One region of the Variovorax sp. VaC1 genome, then DNA from elsewhere that is predicted to be linked to it. Evidence: predicted binding sites of a transcription regulator. Region 1 holds the regulator's gene; each other region holds the start of a gene.
The links. Region 1 encodes sigma-54, which starts transcription at its own class of promoters, with help from an activator protein. Its sites were predicted from a motif close to TGGCANGNAANCTGCTTT; they were not measured.
Positions count from the first base shown of each region.

Region 2: the regulator sigma-54 is predicted to act here: its motif matches at 1,751-1,768, upstream of glnA (type I glutamate--ammonia ligase).
Region 3: the regulator sigma-54 is predicted to act here: its motif matches at 1,456-1,473, upstream of ACGLHS_RS23815 (ammonium transporter).

Region 1 is NZ_JBIGLT010000007.1:48,943-52,217, forward strand. It holds gene ACGLHS_RS25795 (phospholipase D family protein) at 1-890, opposite strand, end outside; gene rpoN (RNA polymerase factor sigma-54) at 901-2,499, opposite strand; gene lptB (LPS export ABC transporter ATP-binding protein) at 2,654-3,275, opposite strand, start outside.
Region 2 is NZ_JBIGLT010000001.1:267,632-270,906, forward strand. It holds gene ACGLHS_RS01280 (EI24 domain-containing protein) at 1-870, shown strand, start outside; gene ACGLHS_RS01285 (competence/damage-inducible protein A) at 867-1,667, shown strand; gene glnA (type I glutamate--ammonia ligase) at 1,814-3,229, shown strand.
Region 3 is NZ_JBIGLT010000006.1:199,427-202,701, forward strand. It holds gene ACGLHS_RS23810 (succinylglutamate desuccinylase/aspartoacylase family protein) at 1-13, opposite strand, end outside; gene ACGLHS_RS23815 (ammonium transporter) at 184-1,386, opposite strand; gene ACGLHS_RS23820 (LytTR family DNA-binding domain-containing protein) at 1,574-2,527, opposite strand; gene ACGLHS_RS23825 (acyltransferase family protein) at 2,683-3,275, shown strand, end outside.

The sequences.
Region 1 (3,275 bases):
GTGGTCCAGATCAGGCCCAGCTTGCCGGCGTCGAGGTCTTCGACCATCGGGCTGTAGCCGAGCACGTCGTTGGGCGCGGGCTTGGGCGGCGGCGGCGTGGTGTCGGGGCCAGTGGCGGCGTCGAAGCGCTTCTGCAGTTCTTCGCGCGACAGCCCGCTGGTCACCACCGACTGGATCGGCCGCACATAGACGCTGTTCCAGTACTGGTCGAAGAGCACGCCAAGGCGCGGAATCAGCGCACCGGTGACGAAGGTGTCGAGGTCGAGAAAGTTCTCGCCCGAAGTGCGCGTGAAGTACTGGTTGCCGATGTTGCGCCCCCCCGCCACCGCCATCGCGCCGTCGGCAATGAACAGCTTGTTGTGCATGCGGCGGTTGACCCGCTCGAAGTCGAACAGCGAGGCGGTAAAGCGCTTGAGCAGGCTGCCGCGCCCGGCCGGGAACGGGTTGAACAGGCGCAGCTCCACGTTGGGCGTGGCGGCCAGGCCGAGCAGCAGTTCGTCTTCGCCCGAGGTGTAGAGATCGTCCATCAGCAGGCGCACGCGCACGCCGCGCTGGGCCGCATCGCGCAGGGTGCGCAGCAGGTAGCGGCCGGTCTCGTCGTTCTCGATCTGGTAGTACTGCACGTCGAGCGAGCGCTGGGCGCGGCGCGCGAGCTGGATGCGCGTGTCGAAGGCGAAGTCGCCGCCGGGCATCAGGCGAAAGCCGCTCAGGTCGGGGTCGGGCTGCGACGCCAGCGCGATCTTGCCGAGCGCGGTGTCGGCCGAGACGGCCATGGCCTTGGTGGGCGGGCGCGGGGCCTCGTCGGGCAAGGTGGCGCAGCCAGCAAACAGGAGCACGGCCGCCATGGCGAAAACCCAGTGCCCACAACGCGACAGCAGGCGACGAGCCATCGGCGGCTTTCTACAAAGCCTTGCGCAGGTTCGCGGGCGCGATGCGCAGCGCCTCGCGGTACTTGGCCACCGTGCGCCGCGCGCATTCGATGCCCTGCTCTTTCAGCATCTCGGAGATCTGGCTGTCCGACAGTGGCTTCTTGATGCTCTCGGAACTCACGAACTGCTTGATGAGCGCGCGCACCGCGGTGCTCGACGCATTGCCGCCGGTCTCGGTGCCGAGCGCCGAGCCGAAGAAGTACTTGAGCTCGACCGTGCCGAACGGCGTGGCCATGTACTTGGCGGTAGTCACGCGCGAGATGGTCGATTCGTGCAGGCCCAGCTCGTCGGCGATCTCGCGCAGCACCAGCGGCCGCATGGCCAGCTCGCCGTGCACGAAGTAGCTCTTCTGCCGCTCGACGATGGCGTTGCTCACGCGAAGGATGGTGTCGAAGCGCTGCTGGATGTTCTTGATGAACCAGCGCGCCTCCTGCAGCCGCTGCGACAGCGCCTGGCTGCCTTCGCCCTTGTGCGACTTCAGCGCGCCGGCGTAGATGTCGTGCACCCGCAGGCGCGGCATGACCTCGGGGTTCAGCATGACGCGGAACTTGACGTTGGTGCCGCGCCCGGTCTTGGTGACGATCACGTCGGGAATGACGATGTTGCGCTCGACGTCGACGAAGCGGCGCCCCGGCTTGGGTTCGAGCCGCGCAATGACCTGCAGCGCCGAGCGCACCAGCTCTTCGCTGCTGCGGGTGAGCGTGGCCAGACGCTTGAAGTCGCGCCGCGCGAGCAGCTCCATCGGCTGCTTGCAGATGGCAACGGCGATCTTGTAGACCTGCGCCAGTTCTTCGTCTTCGCCCGCGTCTTCGGCGGCCAGCGCGCGCAGCTGGATGCACAGGCACTCGCCCAGGTCGCGCGCGCCCACGCCCACGGGCTCCAGGCTCTGCAGCAGGCCGAGCGCCACCTGGAAGTGGTGCACGAGGTCGTCGAACTGGTCGTTGTCGTCGCCCGCCAGGCCCGAAGCCAGGGCCGGCAGCGAGTCTTCGAGGTAGCCGTCGTCGTTGAGCGATTCGATCAAAAAGCGCAGCGCGGCGCTGTCGTTCTCGCCCAGGCGCAGGCTCAGGGCCTGGCGGTGCAGGAACGACTGCAGCGACTCCTGGCTGCGCGCGAGCTCGGTGGCGTCGGCGCGTTCGTCGTCGCCCAGGTTGTTCTGGCGCGCGGGTGCGTCGCTGCCCCACTCGCTGTCGTCCGGTGCCATGTCGACAGTGCCGTCGCCCTCCCAGTCGGGCTCGCGCTCGGCGATCTCGGCGGCGGGGCCGTCGGTGTCGGCTGCCGAGGCGGTGTCGGTGGACGCGGTCGTTGCGCTGGCGCTGGGCGCGGAGGAGAAGTCGCCTTCGCCGGCCTCGCCCGCTTCATCGCGCGGGACCGGCGTGTCGACGGCGTCGAGCCCGAATTCCTCGCGCGCCGCTTCTTCCGCGGTGCGTTCGAGGAACGGGTTCTCGTCGAGCATCTGCTCCACCTCCTGGCTCAGTTCGAGCGTGGAGAGCTGCAGCAGCCGGATCGACTGCTGCAACTGGGGGGTGAGCGCGAGATGCTGCGAGACGCGAAGGGACAGCCCTTGCTTCATGAGGAAACGGCTCCCCCCCAGGCTGCGCGCTTTGCGCCATGCCACTCCCCTGCCGGTAGCGGGCAAGCCGCTTCGGGCGGCCGTGCGCGACACCCTCCGCGCAGGAGCTCCGCTCGGATGACGGCCACGTTCATCCTTGACCCTCGCCGCACGATCACATCCGGAAGTGTTCGCCCAGGTACACCCTGCGTACTTCGGCGTTGTCGACGATCTCCGAGGGTGTGCCTTGTGCCAGCACATGCCCGTCGCTGATGATGAACGCGTGATCGCAGATGCCCAGCGTTTCACGCACGTTGTGGTCGGTGATGAGCACGCCGATGCCGCGTTCCTTCAGGAAGCTGATGATCCGCTGGATCTCGATGACCGCGATCGGGTCGATACCGGCGAAGGGCTCGTCCAGCAGGATGAAGCGCGGCTGGGTCGCCAGCGCGCGCGCGATCTCGACGCGACGGCGCTCGCCGCCCGACAGCGCAAGCGCCGGCGAATCGCGCAGGTGGTCGACCCGCAGGTCGGCCAGCAGTTCGGACAGGCGCTCTTCGATGTGCGCCTTCGACAGCGACACGAGCTTGCCGTTTTCGTCGGGCTCGCTCTGAAGCTCCAGCACGGCGCGCACGTTTTCCTCGACCGTGAGCTTGCGGAAGATCGAGGCCTCCTGCGGCAGGTAGCTCAGGCCCATGCGGGCGCGGCGGTGGATCGGCATGTGGGCGATCGGCTCGCCGTCGATCGTGATGTCGCCGGCGTCGGCACGCACCAGGCCCACGATCATGTAAAACGAG
Region 2 (3,275 bases), on a different contig from region 1:
TTCTGGCGCGCGGTCGCCTACTGCATGCTGCCGCGCGTGATCGTGCTGTCGCTGCTGCCGCTGGGCCTGATGATCCTGCTGGCCTCGGTGCTCGGGTACTTCTATTGGGACGCGGCCGTGGTCTGGACGCGCGGCGCGCTCGATGCCTGGCCGCTGCTGGCCAGCTTCTGGTCGTGGATCGGCCGGCTTTTCTCGAGTGACATCAAGGCCATGCTGGCCCCGCTGGTCGTGGTGTTCGCCGCCACGCCGCTGGTCGTGCTGCTCTCGCTGCTGATCGTTGCCGGCTTCATGGCGCCGGCGCTCACCAAGCTGGTGGCCGAGCGGCGCTTTCCGTCGCTCGAACAGAAGAAGGGCGCTTCTTTCTTCGGCAGCGTGGCCCGTTCGCTCGGCGTCACCATCCTGGCGCTGATCGCCCTCGTGGTCTCGATGCCGCTCTGGCTCATTCCGCCGCTGGTGCTGATCCTGCCGCCGCTGATCTGGGGCTGGCTCACCTACCGCGTGATGAGCTTCGACGCGCTGGCCGAGCATGCCAGCCCCGAAGAGCGCGTCGCGCTGCTGCGCGCCCACCGGCTGCCGCTGCTGTGCATCGGCGTGCTGTGCGGCTACCTGGGCGCCGCGCCCAGCATCGTCTGGGCCTCGGGCCTGTTGTTTGCCGCCGCTTTCTTCGTGCTGATCCCGATCGCCATCTGGATCTACACACTGGTCTTTGCTTTTTCGGCGCTCTGGTTTGCCCACTACTGCCTCGACGCGCTCGGGCAATTGCGCGCCCAGCGCGCGGCGGCCGAGGCTTCGGCCACCGGCAGCGGCACCGAGGCCATCGAGACCTCGGAAGCCAACAAGGCCGCTCTTTCTCAATGGGGTTCACCATGACACGCGCATTCGGTCTCATCGTCGTCGGCGACGAGATCCTCTCCGGCAAGCGGGCCGACAAGCACATGACCAAGGTCATCGAGCTGCTCGCCGCGCGCGGCCTGCAACTCAGCTGGGCCGAGTACGTCGGCGACGAGCCCGCGCGCATCACCGCCGCGCTCGAGCGCGCCTTCGCCTCCGGCGACATCGTCTTCTCGACCGGCGGCATCGGCGCCACGCCCGACGACCACACCCGCCAATGCGCCGCCAAGGCGCTGCGCCTGCCACTGGCGCTGCACCCCGAGGCGGAGCTGCTGATCCGCGAGCGCATGCAGGACACGGCGCGCGAGCAGGGCGTGCCCTACGAGCCCGACCGGGCCGACAACATCCACCGGCTCAACATGGGCGTGTTCCCGCAGGGCGCCGCGCTCATCTACAACCCGTACAACAAGATCCCGGGCTTCAGCGTCGGGCATGTGCATTTCGTGCCCGGCTTCCCGGTCATGGCCTGGCCGATGATCGAATCCGTGCTCGACAGCCGCTATGCCGAGCTGTTCACCCGCAACGCCGTCGCCGAGAAGTCCGTGATCGTTTTCGGTGCCATGGAGGCCACGCTCACCCCGCTGATGCAGGCCATCGAAGACACGCACGCCGGCATCAAGGTGTTCAGCCTGCCCAGCGTCGATCACCCTGAATACGGCCGCCACATCGAGCTGGGCGTCAAGGGTGACCCGGGTCGGCTCGATGCCGCCTATGCCCAGCTGATCGAAGGGCTGCACACCTTTGATGCCAAGCTTGGCCCTGAATTGGTGCGTTAATGTTGAATGCACCAATTTGGTGAAATTTCGCCTCCATTTGGCGTATGCAGTGGTCACCAAAGCCTCTCGGGGTGAGGTGACAATGGCACAGAAACTGCATCCCTCGTCCCTGTATTCCTAACCACCATCCAACTCAGGAGAAACTGATGGCAAAGACCGTCGCCGATGTACTCAAGCTCGTCAAGGAAAACGAGGTCAAGTTCGTCGACTTCCGCTTCACCGACACCCGCGGCAAAGAGCAGCACGTGACCGTGCCTGTGTCGCACTTCGATGAAGACAAATTCACCTCGGGCCACGCGTTCGACGGCTCGTCCATCGCTGGTTGGAAGGGAATCGAAGCCTCGGACATGCAGCTCATGCCCGACCCGAACACCGCCAACATCGACCCGTTCTTCGAAGAAACGACGCTGATCCTGACCTGCGACGTGATCGACCCGGCAGACGGCAAGGCCTACGAGCGCGACCCGCGTTCGCTCGCCAAGCGCGCCGAGGCCTACATGAAGGCTTCGGGCCTGGGCGACACCGCTTTCTTCGGTCCGGAACCTGAATTCTTCGTGTTCGACGGCGTCCGCTGGAAGAACGACATGTCGGGCTGCTTCGTGAAGATCGAATCCGAAGAAGCCTCGTGGAACACCGACAAGGAATTCGAACACGGCAACACCGGCCATCGTCCCGCGGTCAAGGGCGGCTACTTCCCGGTTCCCCCGGTCGACAGCTTCCAGGACATGCGCTCGGAAATGTGCCTGGTGCTCGAATCGCTCGGCATCCCGGTCGAAGTGCATCACCATGAAGTGGCCAATGCCGGCCAGATGGAACTCGGCACCAAGTTCAGCACGCTGGTCCAGCGCGCCGACTGGGTCCAGCTGCAGAAGTACGTGATCCACAACGTGGCCCACGCCTACGGCAAGACCGCCACCTTCATGCCCAAGCCCATCGTCGGCGACAACGGCTCCGGCATGCACGTGCACCAGTCGGTCTGGAAGGACGGCAAGAACCTGTTCGCAGGCGACGGCTATGCAGGCCTCTCGGACTTCGCGCTGCACTACATCGGCGGCATCATCAAGCACGCCCGTGCCCTGAACGCCATCACGAACCCCGGCACCAACAGCTACAAGCGCCTGGTCCCCGGCTTCGAAGCCCCGGTGAAGCTGGCCTACTCGGCCAAGAACCGCTCGGCATCGATCCGCATCCCGTTCGTGGCCAACCCGAAGGGCCGCCGCGTCGAAGCGCGCTTCCCCGATCCGCTGATGAACCCGTACCTCGGCTTCGCTGCGCTGCTGATGGCCGGCCTCGACGGCGTGGAAAACAAGATCCATCCGGGCGAAGCCGCCAGCAAGGACCTGTACCACCTGCCGCCGGAAGAAGACGCGCTGATCCCGACCGTCTGCCACAGCCTCGACCAGGCGCTGGAATACCTGGACAAGGACCGTGCGTTCCTGACCAAGGGCGGCGTGTTCACCGATGCGTACATCGACGCGTACATCGAACTGAAGATGCAGGAAGTCACGCGCTTCCGCATGGCGACCCATCCGGTCGAGTTCGACATGTACTACTCGCTGTAATTGGCTCACCCTTAGGCTGTGTGTAAGCCTGATGGGTTATGAAAGG
Region 3 (3,275 bases), on a different contig from region 1:
GAGATTGGGTCATGGGGCTGTGTGGGGGATTGAAGCGAAGCGGTCGGGCGAGTTTGCTACAGATGTCAATTTTTCGCCTCGCGCACCCCGCCTCGCCTGCCTCGCCTGCCTTACCTGCCTCACCCCGCCTTGCCCTGCCTCACCCCGCCTTGCCCTGCCCGCCCTGCGCGCAGAGCCGCCCGCTTACCAGTTCACCTCGCGCTCCGGCGTGGCCGAGATGTGGTGGATCGACAGGTCGGCCCCGTCGTATTCCTCTTCCTGCGACAGCCGCAGGCCCATCGTCGCCTTGAGCGCGCCGTACACCGCCGCGCCCGCCAGCGCGGCCCATGCCACGCCGATGAGGGTGCCGATGAGCTGCGCCCAGAGGTTCACGCCGCCGATGCCGCCCAGCATCTGCGTGCCGAAGATGCCGGCCGCGATGCCGCCCCAGGTGCCGCACAGGCCATGCAGCGGCCACACGCCGAGCACGTCGTCGATCTTCCATTTGTTCTGCGTGAGCGTGAACATCTTGACGAAGATGGCGCCCGCCACGCCGCCCACCACCAGCGCGCCCAGCGGGTGCATCAGGTCGGAGCCGGCACACACGGCCACGAGCCCCGCGAGCGGACCGTTGTAGACGAAGCCCGGGTCGTTCTTGCCCATGGCCAGCGCGACCAGCGTGCCGCCGACCATCGCCATCACCGAGTTGACGGCCACGAGGCCGGAGATCTTGTCGATGCTCTGCGCGCTCATCACGTTGAAGCCGAACCAGCCCACGCACAGGACCCAGGCGCCGAGGGCAAGAAACGGAATGTTCGACGGCGGATGCGCGCTGAGCGAGCCGTCGCCCCGGTAGCGGTTGCGGCGCGCGCCCAGCAGCAGCACGGCCGGCAGCGCGAGCCAGCCGCCCACGGCGTGCACGACCACCGAACCTGCGAAGTCATGAAACTCGTGCCCCGTGAGCGAGGCGATCCAGCCCTGGATGCCGAAGTGCTTGTTCCAGGCGATGCCCTCGTACAGCGGATAGACGAAGCCGACGATCACGGCGGTGGCGATCAGCTGCGGCCAGAACTTGGCCCGTTCGGCGATGCCGCCCGAGATGATGGCCGGGATGGCGGCCGCGAAGGTCAGCAGAAAGAAGAACTTGACCAGCTCGTAGCCGCTTCTTGCCGACAGTTCGGTGGCGCTCACGAAGAAATGCGTGCCGTAGGCCACGCCATAGCCCACGAGGAAGTAGACGATGGTCGACACCGAGAAGTCGACCAGGATCTTCACCAGCGCATTGACCTGGTTCTTCTTGCGCACGGTGCCCAGTTCGAGAAAGGCAAAACCGGCATGCATGGCCAAGACCATGATGGCGCCGAGAAGGATGAACAGCGCATCTGCGCCCTGTTTGAGTGCGTCCATTGGAGCTTCTTGCAGTTTTTGATTTGAATTGGTGCGTCGCACCCGAATTGCTCGGGGCGCCGGCGCAAGAAAGCAAAAATGGTGCCTAGAGGCTCTTTGATGGTGCAAAACGAACCATTAGCGGGACGATTCACCCGCTCACGCACCGGAACAGGCCATCGCCTGCCGTGTTGCCCGCTGCCCCGATTCAGCCGGCACCGGCGCGCAGCGCGTCGCGGTAGCGCCGGCTGCAGGGCACGGTGGTGCCGTCGTGCATGTGCAGTCGGGCGTCGCCGCCGTCCATCGGCTCGATCTCCTTGATGCGCCCCAGGTTCACCGCGTGGCTGCGGTGCACGCGCACGAAGCGCGCGGGGTCGAGCTGGGTCAGGAAGTCGGTGAGCGTGGCGCGCAGCAGGTAGTCGTGGCCGTTGACGTGCAGGCCGACGTAGTTGCCCTCGGCCTGGAGCCAGTCGATGTCAGTGGCGGCAATCAGGAATTCGCGGCGCAGCTTGCGCACCAGAAAGCGCTCGGGGCGGGCGACGGGTTGCGGTGGGGGCACTTCCGGCATCGAGGATTCGAACCCCTTCGGTTCCGCCAAAGCCGGGCCCAAAGGCGGCAGCGATGGCTCGGCCACGCCCTCCTCCGGCGCATCGAGCACCCGTGCCTCGCCCTGCAGCCGCAGCACGAACAGCCGGTAGGCCCAGATGCCGAAGATCATCGAGGCGTAAACGCGCACGTCCTTCAGGTACTCGTAGCCCCACTGGCTCACCCACCCGCCGAAGTCGTAGTGCGACCCGGCCATGGCGTAGACCAGCGCGCGCAGCCCGAACATCGCCACCACGTGGACCACGCTGAAAACAACGCTGGCCGCTACGTGCCAAGCCAGAAAGCGCACCAGGTGATTGCGCGCCAGCGGCGCCAGCCAGCGCTCGGTGGCCACCAGCGCCGGCACCAGCAGCAACAGCACGAAGTGGCTCGACACCTCCCAGGTCGCGACCTGCCATCGGGGGTGCGGCATGGCGGCGCGCGTGCTGGCGTCGACGATCGCGACGACGGTGCTGAAGGCGGCCTGCAGCGTCATCAGCACGATCCAGAAACCCACCTCCACATAGCGGCGGATCGGCTCGTAGCGTTCGTACAGGTTCTTGCGTGGTTCTCCCATGGCCGGAATTCTCGCGAAAACACCCCCTGGGACCGGCGAATTTCGTCCCTCGGGGCCACCGCTCGTCACAAAGCGGGGGCGATCCGTCCCGCCGACACGCAGTGCAGGGCCGGCGCGGCCGAGCATCGCGGCTTCTTTGCTTCAAGGAGCCCGCCATGCGCGCCACCGCCGCCCCGCCCGACCACGCCGCCGCCGCCCCTCATCGCCGCCACGACATCGACGCCCTGCGCGCCCTGGCCTTTCTGTTCGTGATCCTCTATCACGTGGGCATGTATTACGTGGCCGACTGGCCCTGGCACCTGAAAAGCCCGCACGCGGCCGAGTGGCTGCAATGGCCGATGCGCATCCTCAACCTCTGGCGCATGGACCTGGTGTTCCTGATCTCGGGCGTGTCGCTCGGCTTCCTGAGCCGCGGCCAGGGCACCTGGAGCCTGTTGCGCAGCCGTGGCGTGCGGCTGATGCTGCCGCTGGCTTTCGGCATGGCAGTGATCGTGCCGTACCAGGCCTATGCGCAGGGCGTGGCCAACGGGTTGGTCGCGCCGGGCTTCGGCACCTTCTTGCTGCGCTACCTGTCGATGGCCGAGCCGTGGCCGCGCAAGGCCTTCGACGGCGCGGAGTTCGGCATCACCTGGAACCATCTCTGGTACCTGCCCTACCTGTTCGCCTACACGGCCGTGATCGCGCTGACGCTGACGCTGTGGAACTCGGCCGCCGGCCAATGGATGCGCCGCCGCTTCAACGGGCTGCG